Regions from separate parts of the Photobacterium sp. AWH4_225 genome, predicted to be linked through region 1. Evidence: riboswitches for the same ligand, from Rfam matches in the RefSeq annotation. Region 1 holds a riboswitch; the other holds the start of a gene.

Region 1 (9,455 bases):
CCCTCAGTTCACCAAGCTTATGGGTGATCTTCGGCGCCCCTTCCAAATCAAAAAGCTTAGGTACTGCAACTCGCTGCGACGAGTAAATGCCGGTATGGCCACTGAAGTAGTAAGCGGTATAACACGCAATGGCAAAGTACAGCATGTGCTCAGCACCAAACAGTTCTATGCCCATAATGGTACAAGCGAGCGGCGTATTGGTTGCTGCTGCAAACACAGCAAGAAAGCCTAGAGCAGCAAACAGATCGACCGGTGCGCCCAGCACCCAGGCCATGGTATTGCCCAATGTCGCCCCAACGAAGAACAACGGAGTCACTTCACCGCCTTTAAAACCGGCAGCAAGGGTGATGGCTGTTAGTAACAACTTGAGTAGCCAGCTGTACCATTCAGCGCCACCTTCCTGGAAGGCCGTCAAGATACTCACTCCCCCTTCACGGCTCGAATAGACGCCCAACCCAATGTAGTCGTAGTTACCAATCAGTTGTACTGCACCGATGACAATCAAACCACCCACGACCACAATTAAATACGGGTTTTTGAGTGTCGCTTTGAAGATGTCTTTAAAGGCATGGGTCAGTTCACCGAACAGGTATCCTGCCAAACCAAAAACCACGGCAGCAATCACAATCTTAGCGATCATCAGCAGGTCTACTTTAACAGCATGTTCGAACAGAGTAATGGTTTCAAGGAAGTCTATCCGATAGTGGGTATGGTGGACTCCCCAAGCAGAACAAACGACATCAGCCAAGATAGCAGCAAACAAAGCAGGGATAATTGCATCATAGCGCAGGCGGCCTATCGCCAGCACTTCCAAAGCAAAGATGGCACCAGTCAGCGGCGTGCCGAATACAGCACCAAAACCTGCCGCCACACCGGCAATTAGAATCAGTCGGGTATCCGCATCATTGAGTTTGAACTTGCGAGCCAACCAGTGGGTCGATGCCCCGCCGATTTGCACTGCGGTGCCTTCACGCCCTGCCGAGCCACCAAACAGGTGGGTGATCACAGTGGTAATCAACACCAAAGGTGCCATTCGGGCTGGAATACCGGCACCGGGCTCATGGATCTCATCCATAATGAGGTTGTTACCACCCTCGGAATTTTTTCCCAAGTTGCGGTAGCAGTAAACGATCACGATACCGGCCAGTGGTAATAGGTATATAAGCCACGGGTTATCAATCCGGGTCGCAGTTGCCACACTGAGGATCCAAAGGAAAAAGGCATTGAGCGAGCCGACAATAACGGCTACGGGAATGATGAGTAGCGTCCAACGGAGGATCTGGACGAATATTTTAGGATTTGAACTTAATGGATGCGCCATACCATTTCTATCTTTATCTCGAATTACTCTCAAGGATAGATGCTATGGCAAATAACAAGCCCCACCATAGACGGATCTATCCTACTACAGCAGGAGTCATTATCTCGGTTGAGCGGTTAAAGGTGGAACTCCATCACCCGCCATGGCGGTTTCGCCAAGGCAATAAACAAATGCTACCGCTTATCCCTATTAACAACAAGAGAAATAATAAATTAGCAAAATGAAATGGCCCAACATTGCTTCGCAGAAGCAACATATGCAAAAAAGCCCCAGCACTTCTGCTGAGGCTTCGAAGGTGGCAGGGGGGACTGGGCCGGCATCCCGGAGATTCGAACTACTCCTAACACGCGCTGTTTTGCTATTAGCGGAATCCGAATCAATAATACGAAAAAGGCCTAGTCTTTCGACTAGGCCTTAGAATATGGCAGGGGTGGAGAGATTCGAACTCCCAACACGCGGATTTGGAATCCGCTGCTCTGCCAATTGGAGCTACACCCCTAATGTGTTAATCATTCTACTGACAATTCTCCGGAGATCAAACTGATTTTCACTAACCGAGTCACAGTATTGATTAATAAAGGAAAGTTAACAGAATAAGACTTGGCTTGCACTCCAACTCCCAACGTTTCTTCTCGAAAGCAACAGATGTAAAAAGCCCCAGTTTTACGACAGAGGCTTCAAAGATAGCAGGTGTGGACTGGGCCGGCATCCCGGAGGTTTGGGCTCTCAGCACGCGCTGTTTTGGTATTAGCGGAATCCGCTGCTCTGCCAATTGCACATACGAAAAAGGCTCCAGCATTTCTGCTAGAGCCTTGAAGATGGCAGGGGTGGAGAGATTCGAACTCCCAACACGCGGATTTGGAATCCGCTGCTCTGCCAATTGGAGCTACACCCCTGTAGTTATTTTAAAGACTTAACTTTGTCTGAATAAGTGGCGGAGCGGACGGGACTCGAACCCGCGACCCCCGGCGTGACAGGCCGGTATTCTAACCAACTGAACTACCGCTCCACTCAAATCACCGTGTGTTCAGCACGATAATCTAAATTGGAAGCCTGGCGATGTCCTACTCTCACATGGGGAGACCCCACACTACCATCGGCGCTATTACGTTTCACTACTGAGTTCGGCATGGGATCAGGTGGGTCCATAATGCTATGGTCGCCAAGCAAAATTCTTACAATCTTAGAAAGCTGATGTTCTCAACACTCATCCAAGTGTTTGCGGAGTCCGTAAAAACCCCTTGGGTGTTGTATGGTTAAGCCTCACGGGCAATTAGTACAGGTTAGCTCAACGCCTCACAACGCTTACACACCCTGCCTATCTACGTCGTAGTCTCCAACAACCCTTCAGGAACCTTATAGGTTCAGGGATGACTCATCTCGAGGCTCGCTTCCCGCTTAGATGCTTTCAGCGGTTATCGATTCCGAACTTAGCTACCGGGCAATGCGTCTGGCGACACAACCCGAACACCAGAGGTTCGTCCACTCCGGTCCTCTCGTACTAGGAGCAGCCCCTCTCAATCATCCAACGCCCACGGCAGATAGGGACCGAACTGTCTCACGACGTTCTAAACCCAGCTCGCGTACCACTTTAAATGGCGAACAGCCATACCCTTGGGACCGACTTCAGCCCCAGGATGTGATGAGCCGACATCGAGGTGCCAAACACCGCCGTCGATATGAACTCTTGGGCGGTATCAGCCTGTTATCCCCGGAGTACCTTTTATCCGTTGAGCGATGGCCCTTCCATACAGAACCACCGGATCACTATGACCTGCTTTCGCACCTGCTCGACTTGTCAGTCTCGCAGTCAAGCGGGCTTATGCCATTGCACTAACCTCACGATGTCCGACCGTGATTAGCCCACCTTCGTGCTCCTCCGTTACGCTTTGGGAGGAGACCGCCCCAGTCAAACTACCCACCAGGCACTGTCCGCACCCCGGATAACGGGGCGACGTTAGAACATCAACACTACAAGGGTGGTATTTCAAGGACGGCTCCACCGAATCTAGCGACTCGGTTTCAAAGCCTCCCACCTATCCTACACATGTAGGGTCAATGTTCAGTGCCAAGCTGTAGTAAAGGTTCACGGGGTCTTTCCGTCTAGCCGCGGGTACGCAGCATCTTCACTGCGATTTCAATTTCACTGAGTCTCGGGTGGAGACAGCGTGGCCATCATTACGCCATTCGTGCAGGTCGGAACTTACCCGACAAGGAATTTCGCTACCTTAGGACCGTTATAGTTACGGCCGCCGTTTACCGGGGCTTCGATCAAGAGCTTCGACCGAAGTCTAACCCCATCAATTAACCTTCCGGCACCGGGCAGGCGTCACACCGTATACGTCATCTTTCGATTTTGCACAGTGCTGTGTTTTTAATAAACAGTTGCAGCCACCTGGTATCTGCGACTGCCAGCAGCTCCAAGAGCAAGTCTCTTCACCGCCGGCAGCGTACCTTCTCCCGAAGTTACGGTACCATTTTGCCTAGTTCCTTCACCCGAGTTCTCTCAAGCGCCTTGGTATTCTCTACCCGACCACCTGTGTCGGTTTGGGGTACGATTCCTTACTATCTGAAGCTTAGAGGCTTTTCCCGGAAGCATGGCATCAATGACTTCACCGCCGTAGCGGCTCGACATCGGGTCTCAGCCTGGTGTAATCCCGGATTTGCCTAAGATTACAGCCTACACCCTTGAACCTGGACAACCGTCGCCAGGCCCACCTAGCCTTCTCCGTCCCCCCATCGCAATAGTAAGAAGTACGGGAATATTAACCCGTTTCCCATCGACTACGCCTTTCGGCCTCGCCTTAGGGGTCGACTCACCCTGCCCCGATTAACGTTGGACAGGAACCCTTGGTCTTCCGGCGAGGGAGTTTTTCACTCCCTTTATCGTTACTCATGTCAGCATTCGCACTTCTGATACGTCCAGCACACCTTACGATGCACCTTCAACCGCTTACAGAACGCTCCCCTACCCAATACATATAAATGCATTGCCGCAGCTTCGGTGTATAGCTTAGCCCCGTTAAATCTTCCGCGCAGGCCGACTCGACCAGTGAGCTATTACGCTTTCTTTAAATGATGGCTGCTTCTAAGCCAACATCCTGGCTGTCTGAGCCTTCCCACATCGTTTCCCACTTAGCTATAACTTTGGGACCTTAGCTGGCGGTCTGGGTTGTTTCCCTCTCCACGACGGACGTTAGCACCCGCCGTGTGTCTCCCGGATAGTACTTACTGGTATTCGGAGTTTGCAAAGGGTTGGTAAGTCGGGATGACCCCCTAGCCTTAACAGTGCTCTACCCCCAGTAGTATTCGTCCGAGGCGCTACCTAAATAGCTTTCGGGGAGAACCAGCTATCTCCAGGTTTGATTGGCCTTTCACCCCTAGCCACAAGTCATCCGCTAATTTTTCAACATTAGTCGGTTCGGTCCTCCAGTAAGTGTTACCTCACCTTCAACCTGCCCATGGCTAGATCACCTGGTTTCGGGTCTAATCCTAGCAACTGAACGCCCAGTTAAGACTCGGTTTCCCTACGGCTCCCCTAAACGGTTAACCTTGCTACTAAAATTAAGTCGCTGACCCATTATACAAAAGGTACGCAGTCACCCCGAAGGGCTCCTACTGCTTGTACGTACACGGTTTCAGGTTCTATTTCACTCCCCTCACAGGGGTTCTTTTCGCCTTTCCCTCACGGTACTGGTTCACTATCGGTCAGTCAGGAGTATTTAGCCTTGGAGGATGGTCCCCCCATGTTCAGACAGGATATCACGTGTCCCGTCCTACTCGATTTCACTCGCAATGCGCTACCGGTTACGGGGCTATCACCCTGTATCGCTGAGCTTTCCAGCTCATTCACCTGTCGCAAAACTAGCTTAAGGGCTAATCCGGGTTCGCTCGCCGCTACTGCCGGAATCTCGGTTGATTTCTCTTCCTCGGGGTACTTAGATGTTTCAGTTCCCCCGGTTCGCCTCGCAACGCTATGTATTCACGTTACGATAACTGCTTATGCAGCTGGGTTTCCCCATTCGGAAATCCAAGAGTATCGTGATTCTTACCATCTTCTCTTGGCTTATCGCAGGTTAGCACGTCCTTCATCGCCTCTGACTGCCCAGGCATCCACCGTGTACGCTTAGTCACTTAACCATACAACCCCAAGGGGTCTGTTCGTATGGCTCAACAACCAAGGTTGTCCATCTGAGTATTGATGAACTGTGTTTCGCCGGACTCTTACACAAGACACTTGAATGTGTGTTGCTTGAGAACTCGTTCCTACTTATTCAAGTAGAAACTATTAGTATTGAATTCGAAGAATTCAATTTACTAGTCAGCTTTCCAGATTGTTAAAGAGCATGTGTTTGTCTTTCGACATCCACTTTCTAAACACACTCACGAGAATGTTTTTAGAGAGTGGTGGAGCTATGCGGGATCGAACCGCAGACCTCTTCGCTGCCAGCGAAGCGCTCTCCCAGCTGAGCTATAGCCCCATCGAAATGGTATCTTTCAAGATGAAAGAGTGGTGGGCGATACCGGGCTCGAACCAGTGACCCCCTCCTTGTAAGGGAGGTGCTCTCCCAACTGAGCTAATCGCCCTCCGATGTTTTACATCTTCAAAGGAGAAGATGGTGGGTCGTGCAGGATTCGAACCTGCGACCAATTGATTAAAAGTCAACTGCTCTACCAACTGAGCTAACGACCCGTGGCGTCCCATAGGGGAGTCGAACCCCTGTTACCGCCGTGAAAGGGCGGTGTCCTAGGCCTCTAGACGAATGGGACTAAGTGTTTTCTAGGTTTGGGAACCTAGACATGTTCTTTACATTTCAACCAAGCAATCTGTGTGGACACTGCGTAAAACGCAGTCATATCGTTAAGGAGGTGATCCAGCCCCAGGTTCCCCTAGGGCTACCTTGTTACGACTTCACCCCAGTCATGAACCACACCGTGGTAAACGCCCTCCCGAAGGTTAAGCTATCTACTTCTGGTGCAGCCCACTCCCATGGTGTGACGGGCGGTGTGTACAAGGCCCGGGAACGTATTCACCGTGGCATTCTGATCCACGATTACTAGCGATTCCGACTTCATGGAGTCGAGTTGCAGACTCCAATCCGGACTACGACGTACTTTCTGGGATTCGCTCACTCTCGCGAGTTGGCCGCCCTCTGTATACGCCATTGTAGCACGTGTGTAGCCCTACTCGTAAGGGCCATGATGACTTGACGTCGTCCCCACCTTCCTCCGGTTTATCACCGGCAGTCTCCCTGGAGTTCCCACCATTACGTGCTGGCAAACAAGGATAGGGGTTGCGCTCGTTGCGGGACTTAACCCAACATTTCACAACACGAGCTGACGACAGCCATGCAGCACCTGTCTCAGAGTTCCCGAAGGCACCAATCCATCTCTGGAAAGTTCTCTGGATGTCAAGAGTAGGTAAGGTTCTTCGCGTTGCATCGAATTAAACCACATGCTCCACCGCTTGTGCGGGCCCCCGTCAATTCATTTGAGTTTTAATCTTGCGACCGTACTCCCCAGGCGGTCTACTTAACGCGTTAGCTCCGAAAGCCAGTGTTCAAGACACCAACCTCCAAGTAGACATCGTTTACGGCGTGGACTACCAGGGTATCTAATCCTGTTTGCTCCCCACGCTTTCGCATCTGAGCGTCAGTCTTTGTCCAGGGGGCCGCCTTCGCCACCGGTATTCCTTCAGATCTCTACGCATTTCACCGCTACACCTGAAATTCTACCCCCCTCTACAAGACTCTAGCCTGCCAGTTCCAAATGCTATTCCGAGGTTGAGCCCCGGGCTTTCACATCTGGCTTAACAAGCCGCCTGCATGCGCTTTACGCCCAGTAATTCCGATTAACGCTCGCACCCTCCGTATTACCGCGGCTGCTGGCACGGAGTTAGCCGGTGCTTCTTCTGTCGCTAACGTCAAACACATACGCTATTAACGCATATGCCTTCCTCACGACTGAAAGTGCTTTACAACCCGAAGGCCTTCTTCACACACGCGGCATGGCTGCATCAGGGTTTCCCCCATTGTGCAATATTCCCCACTGCTGCCTCCCGTAGGAGTCTGGACCGTGTCTCAGTTCCAGTGTGGCTGATCATCCTCTCAGACCAGCTAGAGATCGTCGCCTTGGTGAGCTCTTACCTCACCAACTAGCTAATCTCACCTGGGCTAATCCTGACGCGAGAGGCCCGAAGGTCCCCCTCTTTGCTCCGAAGAGATTATGCGGTATTAGCCATCGTTTCCAATGGTTATCCCCCACATCAGGGCATATTCCCAGGCATTACTCACCCGTCCGCCGCTCGCCGCCCATAAACGCACCCGAAGGATTGTTTATGTCGCTGCCGCTCGACTTGCATGTGTTAGGCCTGCCGCCAGCGTTCAATCTGAGCCATGATCAAACTCTTCAATTAAAGTTTTGGCTCAATGAATACTGTTATTACTTATTTCTAAGTAAGAATTGACTGTGCCGATATAGCCGAAGCTATTTCGATTTGGTCACTCAGTTTCATTGATAATGCTTTTGTTGACTATCATTTCACGAGTGCCCACACAGATTGCATGGTCAAATTGTTAAAGAACGTTGACTTTCAATGCCTTGGCGCTGTGCGCTTCAGCAAGTCAGGAGGCGTATAATACGCGTTTCTGATATCCAGTCAAGACAAAATTTTCATCTTTTTTCGCAGCTGGCGAAAAAGTAAAAACCTTCTGTTGACGTCGCTCACATTGCAATCAGTCGGAGCGAAAGAAAAGCCCGCTGTACCCAGCGGGCTTCCTATAAATCAAAGCCTGGCGATGTCCTACTCTCACATGGGGAGGCCCCACACTACCATCGGCGCTATTACGTTTCACTACTGAGTTCGGCATGGGATCAGGTGGGTCCATAATGCTATGGTCGCCAAGCAAAATTCTTACAATCTTGAAAGCTGATGTTCTCAACACTCATCCAAGTGTTTGTGGAGTCCGTTAAAACCCCTTGGGTGTTGTATGGTTAAGCCTCACGGGCAATTAGTACAGGTTAGCTCAACGCCTCACAACGCTTACACACCCTGCCTATCTACGTCGTAGTCTCCAACAACCCTTCAGGAACCTTATAGGTTCAGGGATGACTCATCTCGAGGCTCGCTTCCCGCTTAGATGCTTTCAGCGGTTATCGATTCCGAACTTAGCTACCGGGCAATGCGTCTGGCGACACAACCCGAACACCAGAGGTTCGTCCACTCCGGTCCTCTCGTACTAGGAGCAGCCCCTCTCAATCATCCAACGCCCACGGCAGATAGGGACCGAACTGTCTCACGACGTTCTAAACCCAGCTCGCGTACCACTTTAAATGGCGAACAGCCATACCCTTGGGACCGACTTCAGCCCCAGGATGTGATGAGCCGACATCGAGGTGCCAAACACCGCCGTCGATATGAACTCTTGGGCGGTATCAGCCTGTTATCCCCGGAGTACCTTTTATCCGTTGAGCGATGGCCCTTCCATACAGAACCACCGGATCACTATGACCTGCTTTCGCACCTGCTCGACTTGTCAGTCTCGCAGTCAAGCGGGCTTATGCCATTGCACTAACCTCACGATGTCCGACCGTGATTAGCCCACCTTCGTGCTCCTCCGTTACGCTTTGGGAGGAGACCGCCCCAGTCAAACTACCCACCAGGCACTGTCCGCACCCCGGATAACGGGGCGACGTTAGAACATCAACACTACAAGGGTGGTATTTCAAGGACGGCTCCACCGAATCTAGCGACTCGGTTTCAAAGCCTCCCACCTATCCTACACATGTAGGGTCAATGTTCAGTGCCAAGCTGTAGTAAAGGTTCACGGGGTCTTTCCGTCTAGCCGCGGGTACGCAGCATCTTCACTGCGATTTCAATTTCACTGAGTCTCGGGTGGAGACAGCGTGGCCATCATTACGCCATTCGTGCAGGTCGGAACTTACCCGACAAGGAATTTCGCTACCTTAGGACCGTTATAGTTACGGCCGCCGTTTACCGGGGCTTCGATCAAGAGCTTCGACCGAAGTCTAACCCCATCAATTAACCTTCCGGCACCGGGCAGGCGTCACACCGTATACGTCATCTTTCGATTTTGCACAGTGCTGTGTTTTTAATAAACAGTTGCAGCCACCT
Region 2 (20,418 bases), on a different contig from region 1:
CAAAACCGCTTCCATAGGATGGATAGCAACATTCCAACCGCCACCTTGAGTATCAGGGAGAAGGCCGACTTTTAATGCTGAATCTGGTTTTGGTGATGTTTTACCTGAATCATCAGATGAAGAACTATTACAACCCGCTAGTGTTGCAATAATAGACATCGCTACAAGTGAACGTTTCCATATAGTATTTTGCATGATTACCACTGCTATTATTATTTAAGAGAATAAATTGCGAGTAATCTACGAATGAAAGATGACACTATTTATGTTTTCTCTCTGCAATTGTTGCAGAGCTAATTCAATCAAACTGTCATTGATTAGCGGTATTCTCAAGCAAATTTTCTTATACGCCTTTGAACATGAAGCCAATAACAGCCCTATTTATTACCATGCTCAGTGTACTTGTAAGCACAGCCGCTATTGCAAATGAAAACCAAGCACATACTATCCAGCCTCGCCAGCTTGCACCTGAAGAAATGATGTTTGAGCTAAATGAAGAAGCAACCTGTCTAGCGGCTGCCAAGTACCTTGAAAATGAGCGATATGATATTCACCTTTCCAGCTACCAATCTTTGATTGCCGAATTCAATGTCCCAGAGAAAGCCGCAGAGTCTATTGTGAGCCGTACTAATAGTGAATATTTATACTTTGCCGAACGAGCGAAGAATCGCTACACAGAAGTTGACCATCATATGCTGCTTACTTCCGCCTATACCCACCGCTGCCTATTCATGAATGGATTTGAGGCTCAAAGGCCTTTTATTGAAAGCAATAAAAGTTAAGGAATAGGTTTCCTTAACTGTGAATAGCACTGATGCAACTTAATGTGATTAAAATAGTGATGCCCATTAATTAATGGGCATCTCTTCAACGTTGGCTGAAATTAATGAACGACCCCAATCAACCCAATATCACTCCGAGTGACTATTCCTTTCTCATCAACCTCAAAGGTAAGGCCGGATTTAGTTTCGAACGACAGCAGGTTTTCATTCAACGTCAGCTTGCCTACAGACAGAGATGAATATGCATTTTCACTAATCTTCACATAATTGTGAAAGTATGAAGCTTTTCGAGATGTTTTCATCACGGTATCGCCATATTTCACATCTATCTGAAAATCACCAATGCTGGTATCAAGTGCTACATAATTATCATCTTTAGTACACACACGCATGCTTTCTACGACAAAAATAACGTCTTCCTGTAGTTGAGGGCTGTAGTACTCATATACCTCTTTCACATAGCAGCCATTAGGCTTGGCTTTCGCAATAGCAGATAAGTTCTCGAACTCCGAATGAGGAATGAAGCTGTAGTTTATTTGCTCCTGTCCTAACGCTAAGATCAACTGCTCTCTAAACTCAACCATATCTTTATTGGTCATCTCAGCATCTTTAAGTAGATACTGAACATCTAGAGCATCTGCTGTCGCTTTTTCGCTCAGCACTTCAATCAGCTCACTCTTTTGTAGATCCACCGGAATCACTTTAGAAGCTTCATCTTCACTTGGGCTTGCACACCCAAAAAGAAACATCGATATAACAGCCATTAACGTTAAATTTTTCATCCTGACACCAACTGGTTGAGTTTAACTCGCCACTGAATATAAAACACCGTTCAATTCTTAAGCAAACTAAATTCTATTTATTTTTATTTTCCTCTAAATCAACAATCTTACTGGTTTGATATTAGGGACTAGATAGCAAATCAATGCTTAATGAAGTGACTATAACAGACGAGAAGCAAAAAGTTGTAACCTAACCCAAAAAATTATAAACATCGTTTGAAATTTATACGGTATGATGCCCTGACAATCAGGGCATCCGTAAAAATTATCGAGGCTTAGCCACATATTCATAATTATCACCACGGCGTTTGTAGTAATGATTATCGATAATGGCGTAGGTTGCGCCTGCAATTACAGCAAATGTAGCGATTTCTGGTAGACGACTACGATGATAGTGGCGGTGCTTAGGGTACTTGTGTACAACCACTACTTTCTTATGCTTTTTTTTCGGCTTCTTCTTCACTACAACTACATGGTGTTTATGTTTGTGGTGCTTATGCTTGTGATGTTTATGCTTATGGTGATGATGGTGGTGATGCTTATGCCCTTTTGCCTCAGCCACATTAGGTACAGTGATCCCCGCAGTTGCAATGATCACCGCTATTGCGCTTGTCATCAGGACTTTGGTCAATGATTGCTTGGCCTTTGGCAGTTGCTTTGATTCCGCTCTAAGTTGTAATTTCATGGTATAGCTCCATTCTTTTATGGCGCTAGATTACGTCCTCTAGTGAAAAACAATGTTCGATTTCTGTAAAATTTCGTCAAGCGGACAGTCAAAAACCATAGAAATATTAATGGTACTAATTAAGTGATTGAATTATTGGTAAGGCTCGAAAGATCCCCTTACATTTCAACTAGAGCAAAAAGACCATTCCAGTTTTGCAATCTAGGATTTTCCATTCAGATAGTTCATTTCTTCACCGCTGGCGTATAGTAAATGCCATCGACGAGTGACCTCGTCGGTGGGAGATGATGTTCCTCCTTTAACCGCCCTACTGGGATGATGACGTCTAACAACAACGGCAAGAATGGCCGAGGATCCATATTGACACTGTGTTTTTCACCGTGCACTTGGGTATGTTGTTAGCATTATGACTCCTCCTCCATTCTTTGCTCAAGCGTACACCTATTAGAAATGAGCAAAAGTAATGCAATATTCAACTGAAATCCAAAACATGTGCCCTATCCAGAGAGGGCCTCAACATGAGTCATCACCTATCCCTGTCGAAGGTCGTTGGGTCCACCCCAAAGATGTTATCGCTATTTCCGGAGTCAGCCATGGTGTTGGCACCTGTGCACCTCAGCAAGGTGCGGCAAAACTCACTCTAAACGTTAAAGACGGCATTATCGAAGAGGCCCTCATCGAGACCATTGGCTGCTCGGGCATGACCCATTCTGCGGCAATGGCGTCCGAGCTCATCACGGGCAAAACCATTCTGGAAGCATTGAATACTGATTTAGTGTGCGATGCCATCAATGTCGCGATGCGCGAAATCTTCTTGCAGTATGTGTATGGCCGGACTCAAACCGCTTTCTCGCTAGATGGCCTTCCAATAGGGGCTGGACTCGAGGATTTGGGAAAAGGGCTTCGTAGCCAAGTAGGTACTCATTACGGTACTCGTGCCAAGGGGCCACGATATATGGAAATGGCCGAAGGGTATGTTACCGAACTGGCGCTAGATGAAAATGATGAAATCATCGGCTATCGCTTTGTCAATCTTGGAAAAATGATGGAATCAATCCGCAAAGGAGTCCCTGCCGAAGAAGCAATGCAACAAGCAACGGGACAATATGGGCGTTGTGATGAAGCGGTCAAGACTATTGATCCTCGCCATCAGTAACTGGCACACAATAAGTGACAACGTCACCAATCTATAGACATTACTTTCTTTTTCCGAGGACAGCATCATGGCCGCATTATTCGAAAATTACGACCGCCGCATCAACCAAATTCAGCCACTCCTTGAACAATATGGTTTCAGTTCGATCAATGACGCTCTAGCGTATTGCAAAGAGCGCAACGTTAACCCTTATGAAATTGTCAAAGAGACCCAACCTATTGCCTTTGAAAATGCAGCATGGGCTTATGTACTGGGTGCCGCTATCGCATTGAAAGAGGAAAGCCAAAGCGCAGCTGAAGCGGCAGAGGATATAGGACAAGGCTTGCAGGCCTTCTGTATCCCTGGCTCAGTAGCCGATCAACGCCAGGTGGGTATCGGACACGGAAAATTGGCCGCTCGCCTGCTAAGTGAAGAAACCCAGTGCTTTTGCTTTCTAGCTGGACACGAGTCTTATGCGGCAGCTGAAGGAGCAATTAAAATTGCCCTCAATGCCAACAAAGTACGCCAACAACCGCTTCGGGTGATCCTCAATGGCCTAGGCAAAGATGCGGCCTACTTGATCTCTCGCATCAATGGCTTTAACTATGTCCAAACACAATATGATTATGACAGTGGCAAACTAAATGTTGTTTCAGAACGCCGATTCTCAAAAGGCCCACGAGGTGAGATAAATTGTTACGGTGCCGACGATGTACAGGAAGGTGTGGCTATTATGCATCGTGAAAACGTCGACATATCAATTACGGGTAATTCGACTAACCCTACCCGCTTTCAGCACCCTGTGGCAGGGACCTACAAGAAAGAACGCCTGGAACAGGGCAAGGCATACTTTTCTGTCGCCTCAGGTGGCGGTACCGGACGTACCCTTCACCCTGACAACGTGGCTGCAGGCCCTGCTTCTTACGGCATGACTGATACCATGGGCAGAATGCACTGTGACGCCCAGTTCGCTGGCTCTTCTTCCGTGCCAGCTCATGTTGAAATGATGGGTTTGGTGGGTATGGGTAACAACCCTATGGTTGGCGCAACGGTCGCCGTGGCGGTTGCTATTGAACAATCAATAAAGTCATAAATTCACTAAGCAGCCTATTTTAACAATTGGCTTGCCGCACAGCCATTGCCCAGCATTTACTTTCTCTTTTACTCGAAAGTAGGCTGGGCAAATAAGCTGTGATTCTCACTAGCCCAACTCGAAGGTGGTGACGCCAAATGTACGGTCAACCGAAATCTCAGGCGTATCACCTGTGTACATGCGTGCAGTGGTAAACACTGGCTCCATATTGTATTTTTCTGCTAGTGCTACGCCGGGGAGATTCACTTCCGGCACGTCCAAATAAATATTATCTGTTGCGGTTGCTTTAGCTCGAAGAGCAAGAAAAAGCTCCTCTGCTAACAAAGCATCATCGGCAAAAAGCGGCCCTATCTTAAATCCGTTTCTACACGGGCGGATCACTCCATAACCAACCAGTTTACCTGCTTGATTGATACCCAATGCACTAGAGCCAGTTTGATTTATCCATTTCTGTAAAAAAAGCGCTCTTTCGGTTGGGAAAAAAGCAGCGTCATAATCCAGTACTTCACTTAATGGCAATTCACTGAGATCGATCAACCCTATACCTTCAGGCTCATCACCGCCACCAACGCCTTCAAAGCGAATGTTGCCATAAGCGAGCTTAAACCCTGATTGCTTATAGTTACCCTGCTGCTCAACAACACCATCTAATCCCACATTACAGCCTTCCAAGTAATGCAACCCTGCTTGCCAGAGCTTAAAGCCATAACCCTTACCACGATATTCAGGCTTAACAATATAAAAGCCCAAAAAGCCGTAACTATCGTCGTACTTCACCACCGAAATCGAAGAAATCGCTTCATCCCCTAAATAACCAACCAAAAAACCATTCGGGTCAGCGGCATAAAATGACTCAATATCATAAAGCCCCGGATTCCATCCTTCTGCGGCGGCCCAATCAATGGCCTGTAATAAGTCCTGTTTCGACATAACCTCGATACGATAGTCTTGTTCTGCCATCGCCGCCCTCCAACATAACTCTACTTTCATACGGTATGCTAAGGGTAGATGATTAATTAGTTTACCTGGTCCATTGAAATGCTGTAATGCCATCTTACTCGCAAAATGACTCACCGATTGTCCTTCACAATCAGGAAGAGGAAATACGGAAGTAGCATAATGCCAAGCATTTATTATCAATTTAAATTTGATAATAAATCAAAAGCACACCTGTTTTCAGAAAAGCTATAGCCATCTAATATTCAATACATCAACGCGGTATTCAACACCGCAACCAAAATGTCCATAAACAAATTATGAGAGGAAGCCCCATGACTAAGCTAACCATCGTTGCCAACATCATCGCTAAAGAAGACAAAGTTGACCTTGTAAAAGCAGAGCTATTGAAGCTTATTGATGTAACACGTGCGGAAGAAGGTTGCATCAACTATGACCTTCACCAAGACAACGAAAACCCTGCACACTTCCTGTTTTTTGAAAACTGGACCTCACGTGAGTTATGGCAGCAGCATATGGGTAACCAACACCTTGCTGATTACATGGCCGCTACTGAAGGCTGTGTGGAGCAGTTTACCGTCAATGAGATGACCCAAATCGCATAATTTAACTCCCTCCCTTTTCTGTTACCCCATTGCCAGCGAAATGCAGGTGATGGGGTTTTGCATTTCAGCTTAGTAGGTTACTAAAAGTTAACTACTTGTAGATATCGGTATCCGTGTCCACAATGAGCACTGTGATTCAAACAATCTATACCAATGGAGTGAAACATGGATTATTCGGTGAAGCTCAAAGCGGGTAACGATTTCCCTGCCCTTACTGCAACGAAATTAGATGGCTCTGAAGTGAAACTGGGCGTTCCGCAAGGCGAAGCGACCTGGCAAGCTGTCTTTGTATACCGAGGCAAGCATTGCCCCCTTTGCACCCAGTACCTCAACGACCTAGAAAATTACAAACAAGCCTTTGCTGATACTGGTGTCGATATCCTTGCTGTTTCTGCTGATTCTAAAGCGCAGCTTGAAACACACCTTGAAAAGCTCGAAATCTCATTCCCTATTGCTTACGGGCTAACCGAAGAGCAAATGAAAACCTTGGGTGTCTACATTTCCCTGCCACGCTCCGAGCAAGAGACAGATCATAATTTTGCCGAGCCGGGCTTGTTTGTGGTTAACGAACACGGAAAGTTGCACGTGGTCGACATATCCAACAACCCATTTGTCCGTCCTGAACTTGGCGCTTTAACCCGCGGCCTTGCATGGATAAGAAATCCTGACAACCACTACCCAATCCGCGGTACGTTGGATTATTGATGAACTGAAAAAAAAGATGAAGGCGGAACTCCAGCCTTCATCTTTTTATCACACCTATTCAACTGATAATGTTGCTGAGCTAATTACATACCGCTGCCTGCACTGATAAATACGTCATAGAAGAATGCACGTCCCATCAACTCTGAAGCTAAAACGATAGCGAAACTGGCAAATACCACAGGCTTGGCACCATGGCTTCCTTTAGTTGCGCTGACCAGCCAGAAAATAATACCTGCCATCAACAAGCCGACACGAATCAGTGCCACTCGGAACGAATAATCCACCACCTCAAATGGGTTTACGTGGACATTTAACTGACCAAGCCATACCAAATATGCCGCGTACCCCATCAGAGCAATAATGCCAAATGCCGCAGCCGAAACGGCAAGGGTTTTATCTGCTTTCGCCGCTAGCTCTCCCATTCCCTTAGTTTGCAAGCGAAGCATTACCGCTGCAGCAATAGGCCCAAGAACCGCAGCCGTCATTAAGAACTGGAACGAGGTAAACGGCGTGTTCCATGTCGGTACGGTGGCCAACGTATAAACATTTGCAATCGCTAAGATGAAAACCACCCCCATCACCATTGCGATTGGCAGCAGGAATTTCCGAACATCTGGCCTGATATCAAAAAGGCGCATACCGGTGTAAGCAGCGCCCGCACCGCCAAACAGGCTGAGGCCTACAATCTCAAGGCTAAGTGCGCTACCGTGGGCAAGACCAAACATAACGTTAAACATACGAAATGGTTGGCCTAGGTGGGTGACAGACGCCATAGCACCGATACCCAGCAGGACAAAGACCGCAATAAAGCTTCGGGTCATCACCTTCTCATTGGGTTTTAGCAGCATTTCAACCAGGCCTAAGGCAATGAACATACCGACAGCAGCCTGTGCTAAGACTGTAAAGATAACAAGTGATAGCTGGCTCATGCTCCCACCTCCGTTGGATTCTGGATTTTCCCTTTGGTATCACCACTTAATTTGCTGTTGGAGCAAGTGCTAACAATCAGGTTCGGGCTTGTCAGTCGAGGATCAGGCAAAGGTGCAATATCAGCCCTTGCTCCGTATTTCTCGCGTAACTCATGAATCGGCCCAAAGTCCAATGCACGCAGCGGGCAAGACTCCACACATACTGGCTTTTGCCCAGTACCGATACGCTCATAACAACCATCACATTTGGTCATGTGTTTCTTTTCTGGGTTGTACTGCGGGGCGCCATAAGGACAAGCCATTTCGCAATAGCGACACCCTACACACACATCGCCATCAACAACTACGAGGCCATCTTCTTTTCTCTTGTGCATTGCACCGGTTGGACACGCCTTGGTGCAGGCAGGGTTGCTACAATGATTGCAACTAACCGACATGTAGTAGGCGAAAACATCATTGGTATAGGTACCATCAGTACCCATTACCCAGTCACCACCCGCGTATTCATATACCCGACGCCAATTCACACCAACTGGCAGGTCACTTCTATCTTTGCAAGATACTTGGCACGTTTTGCAGCCTGTGCACTTACTAGTATCAACGTGAAAACCATACTGAGTCATTTATACCCGCTCCTTAGACTTTTGCGACTTCAACGAGGATGGAGTGCTGGCCGTTGCCCTTGGACAATGGTGTTGCACGCTGATTGGTAAGTGTATTGACACATCCCCCTAAATCGACGCCGTTTTTATCCGGCGAGTACCAAGCGCCCTGACCTAAGCCGACAACACCCGGCATGATTCGAGGCGTGACCTTCACTGCCATACGGATCTCACCGCGGTCATTCCAAATTTTGACGTGGTCTCCACTTTGCAAGCCACGTTTGTTGGCATCAATTGGGTTGATCCACAATCCATCGAAGACGGCTTCACGCAGCCACGGGATATTGTGGTACGTCGAGTGAGTGCGCCCCTTGGTGTGGTAGCCTGCAATTTGTAGCGGGAAGTCCTTAGCCCTTGGGTCTAAATGACTGTCCCAACTAACCACATACTGAGGCAATGGTGTTACGATGTCGCCTTCGACCAAATCCCATTCTTTGGCAATGGCCTCAAGCTTCGTGGAATAGATTTCAATTCGGCCTGATGGGGTTCCTACCGGGTTGGCAACAGGGTCTTTGCGGAAATCTTCCAATGCGATACGCCCTTCTTTCGGGGCGACAACCCGGTACGGGCCCTGCTTACGCAAATCGGCCAAACTCGGGATCGCCGGGTCTTGCTTCATTCGTTCGCTATAAAGGAATTCCAACCACTCATCATGAGTGCGACCTTCAGTAAACTGTTCGTGTAAACCAAAACGCTTTGAAAGCTCGGCACACATTTCATATACGCTCTTGGTTTCAAACAATGGCTCAATAACCCTTTCAAGTGGGAACAGAGCTGCCATAGACCCCGAAGAGTAACCGTCGGAGCTAACTTCGGTATTTTCAAGCGTAGTCACATCTGGCAGCAACAAGTCAGCCCAGCGAGCAGAAGCTGTCATGTGGTTATCACACACCACGATAAACTCACAAAGTGACTCATCTCCCAAGATTTCTGCCTGACGGTTCAAGCCCGCATGCTGGTTCATCAACACGTTACTGGCGCAGGAAATAATAAACTTGATTGGATTATCTAGCTTATCGCCGCCTTGCAGGCCATCAGATTTATCCGTCATTTCATGGTGACGCCAGATAGCATCCACCCACTTAAAGAAGGTAACTCGGGTTGAAATGGGATTTGAGCCAACAGGTAAGCGAGGCGCAGGATAGCCATAGTTAGCTGGCATATCGCCGGTATTGGTGCCCGCAAGGCCAATGTTACCAGTAAGAATTGGCAGCATTACGATTGCACGGGATGTTTGCTCACCATTGGACTGGCGCTGGATACCCGTCCCCTGAGTAATAAAGCAAGGTTTAGCTGTACCAATTTCACGCGCTAGTTGAATAATTTTCTTGGCTGAAATACCGGTGATTTTAGATGCCCATTGCGGCGTTTTCTCAATGCCATCAGGCCCGTGGCCAAGAATATGCGCTTTATAGTGACCATTATCAGGTGCGCTGTCAGGTAGGGTTTTCTCATCAAAGCCTTGGCAGTACTTATCGAGGAAATCCTGATCAACCAAGTGCTCGGTGATCAGCACATGGGCGATACCTTCAACCAAGGCGGCATCGGTACCCGGACGGATTGGGATCCACTCATCTTCTTTACCCAGCATGGTATCGGTATAGCGTGGGTCGATAATAATAGTACGCACATTGCGCTTACGCTGGGCATTAATATGTTCGTGGATCTCACCGCCGCCGCTCATTCGTGTTTCAGCTGGGTTGTAACCGAACATCACCAGCAGCTCAGCATTTTCAATTTCCGTGGTATAAGAGCCGTAAGCCGATGGCTTAGTATTGCCATAGGTAAAAGGGAGTGCAAACTGGATTTGGCCCCAACTGTAGTTGCCATAGTAGTCGAGGAAACCACCCATCAGATTCATTAGGCGTTTAAAACAATCTTTGCCGTCTGTACGTAACCCCTGAGTACCTGACCCATAGGTAATATGTACTGCATCGTTGCCATACTCTTTGAGGGTATACTTGAGTTTGTCCGCCATTAAATCAAACGCTTCATCCCAGCTAATACGCTGGAAACGGCCTTCGCCCCGCTTACCAATACGCTTCATTGGATACTTCAGGCGATCTGGACTGTATACCCGGTGCTTGATCGAGCGGCCTCGCAGGCAAGCTCGTATCTGGTGCTGGCCGAATTCACTGTCATCACCACGGTTATCCGTTTCAATCTGGGTGATCACCCCATCTTTGGTATGAACCCGAAGGGCACAACGGCTGCCGCAGTTCACCATACAAGCTGACCAAGCTGTATTTGTATCACCGACTGGTTCAGGTTCTTCAGCTGCCACTGTTTTGAACGGCAAAGGAGCCATTGCCGCGCCACCGACAGCTGCTCCCCACTTCATAAATGTCCGGCGTCTCATTTTAGAGAAATCCGTATCGCTCATCCTCTACTCCGTAATCAGTATTGATATAAATTAAGTTGCCCATGTCCCATTGCACTTATCATGGGAAAAACAAAAAAGATGAGTTGATGTACGGGTACCGAGATGTCGTAAAGGTATTGCTATCAACTCACCCATCGCTAAATATTCTTTATAGTGAACAAAAATCCGTTATAGTGTCCAACGGATTTTTTGCATTGTCAATTTGAGATTGTTGTTAATAGAGGTAGCGCTTGTTGCCATTCAACGCATCAATAGGTTGATTTCTGCATTCTTCAGACCTAACACTCTGTAATTAAAACCTTTATATTCGAGTTGCGAAGCTCGTTTACAGCTACTATGATTCACCCTCTTTAGGTGCTGTCTGTCAGCAGTAAAGCCAGTGGTGATGTTTGTCATCTAAGCAACAAGTTTCAAAAGAGGTAAAAATGGACGACTTTTCCGTGTTGGGGGACAACTTAAAAAGCACCCGTAAGAAAATGGGCCTAAGTCTCGACAAAGTGTCTGCTATGACGGGTGTCAGCAAAACCATGCTGAGTCAGATAGAAAGATCGGAGTCGATGCCTACCATTGCAACAGTGTGGAAAATTGCAAACGGACTCAAAATCAAACTGGAGACCTTGCTGGAAAATTCAAGCTCTGAGGTTGATGTACAGAATATCGAAGATATGATCCCGGTGATGGATGATGACGGTAAGATGATCATCCATAGTATTTTTCCGTTCTCTCCGACCAGCGGTTATGAAGTATTCCATGGCACCTTCAAGCCCGGCTGCAATTATTCAAAATCGAATCATACAAACAGCACCACTGAACAAATCTTTGTTAATCAAGGTGTGCTTGAATTGGTGGTTAGCGGCAAGTCTTATGTACTTAAAGCCGGCAGCTCAATAACTTTCGATTCAATGCAAGAGCACAGATATATCAACCCTGGTGATGAAGATGCCAAAGTGGTGATCATCGTAAACTATTAACAAAATGGATTTGTGACGCAAAAAGGTCATAGTCTTGCAAACTAACTGTCATCCCCCTTGCATAGTCTCTATCGAAACTGAGCGAATGCCAGTAGAAAGCAATCTACCAAAAGACTTGTAGCAAAAGCGACTTATACAATAAAGATGATAGGAACACAGTTTGACAACCAATAACTCGACAAAGAAGCAGCCAGCAAAAAATGTGACGCCTTACCTCGCGATTTTCGATTTAGATGAAACTTTGATTGCGGCTGACTCTGCTAGCCTATGGAGTGCCTACTTGGTCGAGAAGGGTGTGGCTCCAGCAACACTTCTGCAAGAAGAAAAACAGATGATGGAAGCCTACGCCAAAGGCCAGATGGATATGGACGACTATATGCAGGCAACACTCAAGCCAATGATTGGTATGGATCATACAGCCATCACAGGTTTAGTGGATGAGTTCATTGTTCAACACATCAAACCTGCGCTATACCAAGATGCGATTGAACGAATTGAGTGGCACAAGCGCCGTGGCGATACCATTTTGGTGATATCTGCTACTGGTGAGCATCTCGTTAAGCCTATTGCTCATCTGCTTGGTGCTGACGATGCCATTGCCATAAATCTTGAACAGATCAATGGTAAATTCACAGGGAAGACAACGGGTACACTTAGTTACCAATATGGAAAGGTGATCAGGATGAAAGCTTGGCTCGACCAACAAGATACCGCGTTCAAAGGTAGTTACGGATACAGCGATTCAATCAACGATCTCCCGCTATTAGATGCAGTCGATCGCCCTTTTGCTGTCAATCCGGACCCAGCTCTGGCGCTTCACGCCCAAATGAACGAATGGACCATCATGGATTGGCGCCACGATAACAACATCCTGCGCTAGCCCCTTCGTTTTTATATAAACCGTCATCAAACGAGGTGACGGTTTAACACCCATTCGCCCGCTGCTTCATTCTTATCTTTTTCTTCATTCATATCGCCCTGTGTCCAATGTTATTCAGATAATTTGATGTTGTTGTTCAATTGTTAGTACTTATGTTCTTGACAGTGATGTCTACAATAACCCTATAAGTGGCATACGGTAGAACAAAATGAACAAGGACAGAAAGACATATGATGGATTATCCATCTTCATTCACTGGCTTACAGCTCTCACTGTTATAGGGCTATTTGCAGTAGGCCTGTGGATGGTTGACCTCAATTACTATTCGCAATGGTATAAGCCTGTTCCTCACTGGCATAAATCAGTCGGTATCTGCCTTGCTCTGGTAACCATTTTCAGATTGATTTGGAAGCACGTCAAAAAGCAACCTGCTATTGAAGGGGCGGCATGGGAAATCGCTGCAGCAAAAATGGCACATGGCCTTATCTACGTATTGCTTCTCGGTATCTTCATTTCTGGCTATCTCATTTCAACAGCAGATGGTCGTGCAATCGAAGTCTTCGATTGGTTCGCGGTGCCGGCTATGGGGGAGCTTTTCCCTAACCAAGCAGATATTGCAGGAGAGGTGCACTATTACCTCGCCTTCGCTCTTATCGGACTCGCTAGCTTGCATGCCTTAGCGGCACTCAAGCACCACTTCATAAATAAAGACAACACTCTAAAAAAAATGTTGGGAGTAAAGTAAATGAAAAAGCACATCATCGCCATGGGACTAATGGCAGCGGCATCTGTTTCAGGTATTGCTCAGGCAGCTGATTACGCCATTGATACAAAAGGTGCTCATGCCTCTATCAACTTCAAAGTAGATCACCTAGGCTATAGCTTCATCAAAGGTCGTTTTAATACTTTTGACGGTACGTTTAGCTACGATCCGCAAAACTTGTCAGCTTCAAAAGTGGAAGTGAATGTTGATACCACCAGCCTTGACAGTAACCATGCTGAGCGTGATAAGCACTTACGCAGTGCCGATTTTATTGATGCGGGTAAGTTCTCAACTGCAACATTTACCTCAACAAAAGTAGAGCCCAAAGGCAATGGCGAAATGACCATTTTTGGTGAACTGAGCCTACATGGTCAAACCAAACCTATTGCCATTGATGCCAAGTTCATTGGTGAGGGCGAAGACCCATGGGGTGGCTACCGCGCCGGCTTCACTGGCACCACCCGTATCGAATTTAAAGATTTTGGCATTCAGGTGATGGGCTCTTCAAGCTATGCCGATATCGAACTGCATGTTGAAGGCATTCGCCAATAAACATTTGAGTGTAGCGAAAGTAAATTAATTGCAAAATCCGGCTATTTGCCGGATTTTTTGTATGCAATTCAATCAATCAGCAATGTTTTTTACGCATGGTTACAGATTGAAACAGGAACCATGAGCTAGGATGAAGGTCATAAAAACAAAGCATAATGACGTGCTACTCAATGAGAAGGTAAATCATGACACCACAAGAAAAAGAGCTGATTCAGAATGTCGCCAACAAGCTGAAGCAGAGCCCAAACAAAGCCAAGGATGCAGAAGCAGAAAGCTTGATCAACAATGAAATCGGCGCACAGGATGATGCAGTCTACAAGCTTACCCAAGCTGTTCTTGTGCAAGAAATGGCGCTGAAAGAACTCAAGCAAAAGAATGAATACCTTGAGAAGTGCGTTGAGCACCACAAATCTGAAGCCAACCGTGGTGCACTGAGTAAGATGATGGGAGGCAACCGCCCTGCCCCTCAACCGCCACAGCCGACCCACCAGCCAAGTGCCTTTGGTAGCTTCATGCAAACAGCAGCCAGCGTCGCTGTGGGTATGGTAGCTGGTAACATGATCAGCAATATGCTGTTCAATAATGATGACCCGGCAGCTGATGCCATGGCCTCAACGGATGCACAAGCTGCAGACACTCCAGCCGAAGAAGCTCCGGCTGATGACGCATTAGCAAACTCTGGTGCAGAGGATATTTCTGGCACTGAGGAAAGCTCTGGTGGTTTCTTAGATAACTCCTCTAGCTTTGCATCCGAATATACTGACAATACAGGAGGCTTTGGTACTGATGGGCTCGGTGGCGATAGTGAAGGCTTTGGCGATGCGGGTTTCGGTGACGCTGGCTTCGGTACTGATGGCTTTGAAAATACTGGCTTCGACGACACACTAGCCAACAATGGTTTCAGCAGTGATGATGACTTCTTCGGTGGCGGTGGAGATGACGGCGGCTTTGATTTCGGCGGCGACGAATAACCAACTACCCGATCCAGATTCAAGGGCACACATGGTGCCCTTTTTACCCTCTATCATCTTTGGGCGTGTCCATCACGACCATGGTGGTAATTGAGTTTACTTGCGGGATTTCACCCAACACATCAGCATGAAAACGCTTATAACTATTCAAGTCAGATGTTTCAACCCGCAGCAAGTATTCACTCGCACCAGTAATGTTATGGCACTCCACGACCTGCTTTGCTAAACAAATATGCGACTCGAAGTCCAACTGTGACTTTTTGCTATGGTTAGCTAAGCCAACACTCACATAAGCAACAAACCCAACCCCCATTTTGGTCTGGTTTAAGATCGCTTTATAACCGGTGATGACCTTTTGCTTCTCAAGCTCCTGTACACGCCTTAGCGTCGCTGACGGAGATAACCCTACCCTCTGCGACAACTCTACATTGGTTAATCGACCATCCCGCTTCAGCTCTTGCAATATTTTTTCGTCGAACCTATCCATTACGCAACTTTATTGTGTTTGAGATAACTATCAAGCAAAGTTAGACACAAAATTGCCTGACTCTTTCATTAATATACAGATTAAAGATGAACAGACCAACTAGGCAACACTATGGAATACCAACACCTCTTCGCACTTGTGACCTTTGCTTTCGTTTCAACCGTTACCCCTGGGCCTAACAATATTATGCTAATGACTTCAGGTGCAAATGTCGGCTTTTTTCGCACCATTCCTCATATGATGGGAATCATCTTTGGGTTTAGCTTCATGGTTATTCTGGTAGGGATTGGATTAGTCGGTGTCTTTCACAATTACCCAGTACTGCATCAGGTATTACAAACTGTCAGCGCCGCATACCTACTCTACCTGGCTTTTAAGATTGCAAAAAGTCGACCTGCTCTTTCTGATAGTACCCAATATAAGCCAATGACCTTCTTTTCTGCAGCAGGCTTCCAATGGCTGAATCCCAAAGGATGGACAATGGCTATCACCACTGTCAGCATTTACAACACAACGTCAGATTGGCGCGGGATTGCACTCATTTCATTGGTCTTTGCTATTGTGAATATCCCATCAGTAAGTATATGGGCCTTTGCAGGAAGACAGTTGCAGTCACTGCTTCAGCAGCCAGCTAAAATGAGATACTTCAACTTTGCTATGGCCGGATTGCTAGTTGCTTCTTTGAGCCAGGTTTTATAGCAGAATACTGCTATAAAAAGAAAGCCTCCAGAGTGGAGGCTTTCAAGGTTTATTTCTTCGCTTTTGCATTATCTAGAATTTCTTTAATACGCTTATTTGATACACGTTTAGCCATAACAATAACTCCTTTTAAAATTACGTAGCACGGTCTAAAACTTCATCCTATAGTGCTGAAACACGCTTATGGACTTAACATTTAATATACGTAAGTTGTTGCACATTGGAATACCTACTTAAAAATCAGACATCTAGCTCGTGGGGAGCGAGTTAGAATTAATCACTTAATTTAAGAAAAAACAAGAAATAAACATTCAGAAAATTTAGATTTTCATCAAGATTTCAATAAATTTTAAGAAAAGCGCAAAACCTTTATGCATGTGGGATTTTGTGAGATCGGACTCAAAATCTAACTCAAAGCATCATCCGCAATAGAGAAAGCGAGTGAATCACCATAGTCCCATATTCATTTTTTATACTAGTCATTTGTAAAAATCTGGCTTCTTGTTACGATTTATCAAAAGTTCTAGCACAGTTTTCAAGTCTGTAACTAGGCAACAAACATGGTAATTACTACAATTAAAACCTATATTTATAGAAAATTATAACTATAAGGTTTGAATTAACTTGCTGCGCTTTTTTCAATACGTTGTTCTCATTATCGGATTTTTTTCATTTTTCGGTTGCTCATCGTTGCCTGAAGCAGAAAAAACGCCGACATATACTATTCCATTTGATGCGCAAACCGAGCTGGGACGCCAGGTTAAGCCTTATCTTGATGATTATCAAAACCTAACGGGTTTCTATCCTCTTGGTGACGGTCAAGAAGCCTTTCTCGCCCGTCTAGCCCTCATTTACAGTGCCGAGCACAGCCTTGATCTTCAGTATTATATTTACCGCAGCGACAGCACCAGCTCATTGATGACCTATGCTCTCTACCAAGCCGCCGAGCGAGGTGTGCGGGTGAGGATTTTACTGGATGACATGCAGTCACGAAACGATACCTCACTCGCTAGATTGTCCAGTCATCCTAATATCAAAATTCGCCTGTTCAATCCATTCGTTAACAGAAAGTCACGTATTTTTGGTTTCATCAGTGACTTCGACAGGCTCAATCGCCGAATGCATAATAAAGCCTTGATTGCCGATAATGCTTTTTCCATCACTGGTGGGCGCAATATCGGCGATGAATACTTCGCTGCAAATGCCGCTATTGATTTTGGTGACTTTGATATTCTTATGGTCGGTGATGCTATCACTGATATTTCAGTTCAATTTGACCTCTACTGGAACAGCAAACCTTCGACCCCTATTGAGTCTTTAGTACAACAGCAATCCAAGCCCACACCAGAAGAAGTATTCGAATGGGAAACTGAGCTCAAGCGTGATTTTAAGCACTCAGAGTATATGGACTCGATGGCGAAACTCCCACTCACCGATCATATAAAAAATAAAACACTAGAATTTTACTGGGGAGAAGCTGAAGTACACTACGACCTGCCCTCAAAAGTGTACTCGCCGGAAGACACAGATCTCATGCTCCACCAGCTGAGTGCGATCCTAGAGCAGGCAGACAGCGAACTCTTACTTGTATCACCCTACTTTGTGCCAACAACACAAGGCGCAGATGCCCTTGTCCAAGCGGTAGATGAGGGTATCGATGTCACGATAATTACTAATTCTCTCGCCTCCAATGATGTTTTTGCGGTTCATGGTTGGTACGCCAAGTACCGAGAGCCCTTGCTCACCGGTGGAGTCAAATTGTATGAAGTTAAGGTCGATCCTAGCCTTAAGAAAAAACGCTCATGGCTGGGTAGCTCCCGAACCAGTTTGCATGCAAAAACCTTTATTATCGATCGCAAGAAACTGTTCGTCGGTTCCTTTAACTTCGATCCCCGCTCCGCTTACCTGAATACGGAAATGGGGGTTTTGATTGAATCAAGCGAGTTCGGTGAGCTGTTATATCAACAAGTGGACAAAAACTTAAAGAAAAACACCTATCGTTTAGCCTTGGATGAATCCGGCAACCTTGAGTGGCACAATGACTTAAGCGGGATAATAAAGCGGAAAGAACCTGACTCTGGGCTATTCCTTCGCTTTTCTGCATGGCTTTCTGGACTACTCCCTATAGAAGACCAACTCTAATTAGCAAAAAGCCCCATCAACAATCATGTTGATGGGGCTTTTGATGAAAACGGCTTTAACGAACGTCTTCGGACAAATTAACGCTTCATTTGACCATGAGCCGATGCCATAGCCCCTTTACCTACACCTTCATAGGCGACGACATCAAGTGTTGAACCGACTTCGACATTCACACTGACTTGGTCAGCAATATATTGCGCCAATAGCTCTACTGTCGTATCAGTTTCAAGCATCTCGACGTCAGTTCTGGCGATAGCCAACTCAAACTCACCCTGCGGCGCTGTGTAGCGAAATGCATAGTGGCTCTGCTCTGTAGCACTTTCAGCTGACTGGCTTAGGGTTAGCTCAGCCAAAGTGCATTCATCTTCTGTACTGCCAAGGTAAATATCTTGCCAACGTTCAGCCCACTGTTGCTCCAATGCCAAATCTCTCTGGCCGTTAATCAGTAGCTCAACCGGTGAGCGGTGACCATGCGCAATACGCTGACAATTACCATCGTGCTTTTTCAAGCCGTGGCTGTAGTGATAAAACGGCCCAGGGATAGGCTCGTGGCGTAGAGTTAACTCCAAACCCTGAACATTCTCTGGTAGCTTACCTTCTAGTACTTTATAGATATGTCGGGTAACAGATTCGATAGTGACTTCACTGTCATCGATAAAACAGTACCCTTGCTCAGGACAATGCAGATGAAGGCTTTTGTCTCCACGCAGCAAATCGACGGTAGCATAGCCCGGCTTGGTTGCTGCAGTACGAATTGCATCGCTTTGGCTCGGAACAATCAAACGATGATCAACAAACTCATCAACAATCTGTTTGATTTGTTTTTTTACCCGACTGAAATCAAGCACCATGCTCATTTCATTCAATTCGCCCGACATCACCACATCGAGGATCCAACTCTCCCCTACCATACCTCGCTGTTGGCAAAGGTAAGAGGCATCGATGACGGTAAGATCTCTAACAAATAGCTTCAAACTGAAGTCCTTACTGATTCTGGTTGCGGCAAGGCATTATACGCAGCTAAATTCCTGAGTAAACCGCTCAAGCTATCCTAGAAGCCATTAAAAACGGTAGGTGGCGCCAAGATAAGCAGATGTCACCCCTTTGAGCTGTGTTTCAACGGTCACAGACTCACCTGCACTATTTTCCGCCTGCCAAGAACGACGTTCTGAAGGGAGAACAGTATGGCGTAAACCAAGCTCTAGACCCAGATCATCCATCACCTCCCAGCCCAAGCCAGCCTGGAAACCGAAAACAATACCACTTTCATCATAATTGTCAGAGAAATCAGAGTCTGTTTCAGCGAAAGCATAACCGATATGCAGACCAACAAAAGGCCTTACAGAACCCTGAGGACGGAAAATATGATCAGCACTTAAAAGGTGTAAGCCAACATTAGTATCATAAGCATCCTGACCATCAAATTTGACTGTAGATGTATGATATTCAAAGCTATAGTAAACTCTACCTCGGTCATTCGGCATATACACACCTAAATCTAGCGCACCGAACGAGCCAAAATCGTTGTCATCAGAATCTATGTTACCAGTAGAAATAGACGCGCTATCATCACTGCCGATTAAGTTAACACCACCACGTAGACCTGCGAAGTATTGAAAGCCTTGCTCACTTGCTATTGACTCAGAGGGCATAGGCTCAGTAGCCACTGACTGCGAAACAATTGGCTCATATTCAGTTTGAGCCGCATTCACTTGCCCTGAAGCAGTCTCATCACACCATGCCTGCATAGAAACTAGCGACAGCAAAACCCCAGACGCAATTACATTCCTTTTCATTTTCACCATACCTGTAGCGAAATTTATCATTTTAAATAGGGTCTGCTTACCTTTCCCCAAAACTATCAGCATCTTAATGTAAACATAGAGGCAATACTAGGTAGCGTTATTTTTTTCCCTGCTACCTTACTCTTCTCGCAGCCAACTGATTGCTTCCAGTGAATCTTCAAAATAGAGGACTTCTCCACTGACAAACCACCCCCCGACCTTGCTCATCACTTCTTGCCAATGTTGATTCCCATAGATGGCCACTTTATTAAATTTCTTACCAAACCTAAGACCGAGCTTTAGATCATCCCATGCCGCGTGGAGATCCCACCCCTCGAAATCAGTACCATCAAAATACACATTCACGATTGGGCTCTCTATCCCCTCTAATGCTTCTTCTATCAGCGGGGTGATCTTTTCATAATCAGCGTGGGTCAAGGTGCCTACAGCC

What was found. A riboswitch is a leader RNA that binds a small molecule or an ion and turns the genes downstream of it on or off. The one in region 1 is predicted to bind fluoride.
Region 2: another riboswitch for fluoride. It lies ahead of ACXAD4_RS26865 (iron-sulfur cluster assembly scaffold protein); the one in region 1 lies ahead of ACXAD4_RS00080 (voltage-gated chloride channel family protein).

Annotation. Positions count from the first base shown of each region.
Region 1 is NZ_JBSWTF010000001.1:3,636-13,090, reverse strand. It holds gene ACXAD4_RS00080 (voltage-gated chloride channel family protein) at 1-1,321, opposite strand, end outside; fluoride riboswitch at 1,405-1,468, opposite strand; tRNA gene ACXAD4_RS00075 (tRNA-Trp) at 1,744-1,820, opposite strand; tRNA gene ACXAD4_RS00070 (tRNA-Trp) at 2,141-2,217, opposite strand; tRNA gene ACXAD4_RS00065 (tRNA-Asp) at 2,254-2,330, opposite strand; rRNA gene rrf (5S ribosomal RNA) at 2,373-2,488, opposite strand; rRNA gene ACXAD4_RS00055 (23S ribosomal RNA) at 2,574-5,461, opposite strand; tRNA gene ACXAD4_RS00050 (tRNA-Ala) at 5,727-5,802, opposite strand; tRNA gene ACXAD4_RS00045 (tRNA-Val) at 5,833-5,908, opposite strand; tRNA gene ACXAD4_RS00040 (tRNA-Lys) at 5,939-6,014, opposite strand; tRNA gene ACXAD4_RS00035 (tRNA-Glu) at 6,016-6,091, opposite strand; rRNA gene ACXAD4_RS00030 (16S ribosomal RNA) at 6,184-7,736, opposite strand; rRNA gene rrf (5S ribosomal RNA) at 8,111-8,226, opposite strand; rRNA gene ACXAD4_RS00020 (23S ribosomal RNA) at 8,311-9,455, opposite strand, start outside.
Region 2 is NZ_JBSWTF010000004.1:2,137,112-2,157,529, reverse strand. It holds gene ACXAD4_RS26885 (metallophosphoesterase family protein) at 1-195, opposite strand, end outside; gene ACXAD4_RS26880 (hypothetical protein) at 360-782, shown strand; gene ACXAD4_RS26875 (hypothetical protein) at 884-1,564, opposite strand; gene ACXAD4_RS26870 (hypothetical protein) at 1,830-2,249, opposite strand; fluoride riboswitch at 2,521-2,584, shown strand; gene ACXAD4_RS26865 (iron-sulfur cluster assembly scaffold protein) at 2,713-3,405, shown strand; gene ACXAD4_RS26860 (GGGtGRT protein) at 3,473-4,477, shown strand; gene ACXAD4_RS26855 (GNAT family N-acetyltransferase) at 4,586-5,437, opposite strand; gene ACXAD4_RS26850 (putative quinol monooxygenase) at 5,749-6,039, shown strand; gene ACXAD4_RS26845 (redoxin domain-containing protein) at 6,205-6,744, shown strand; gene ACXAD4_RS26840 (dimethyl sulfoxide reductase anchor subunit family protein) at 6,828-7,673, opposite strand; gene ACXAD4_RS26835 (DMSO/selenate family reductase complex B subunit) at 7,670-8,296, opposite strand; gene ACXAD4_RS26830 (DMSO/selenate family reductase complex A subunit) at 8,310-10,718, opposite strand; gene ACXAD4_RS26825 (helix-turn-helix domain-containing protein) at 11,144-11,689, shown strand; gene ACXAD4_RS26820 (HAD family hydrolase) at 11,850-12,569, shown strand; gene ACXAD4_RS26815 (cytochrome b) at 12,778-13,314, shown strand; gene ACXAD4_RS26810 (YceI family protein) at 13,315-13,884, shown strand; gene ACXAD4_RS26805 (DUF2076 domain-containing protein) at 14,070-14,855, shown strand; gene ACXAD4_RS26800 (Lrp/AsnC family transcriptional regulator) at 14,899-15,342, opposite strand; gene ACXAD4_RS26795 (LysE family translocator) at 15,454-16,041, shown strand; gene ACXAD4_RS26790 (phospholipase D family protein) at 16,666-18,183, shown strand; gene ACXAD4_RS26785 (6-pyruvoyl trahydropterin synthase family protein) at 18,261-19,157, opposite strand; gene ACXAD4_RS26780 (acyloxyacyl hydrolase) at 19,245-19,979, opposite strand; gene ACXAD4_RS26775 (SpoIIAA family protein) at 20,106-20,418, opposite strand, start outside.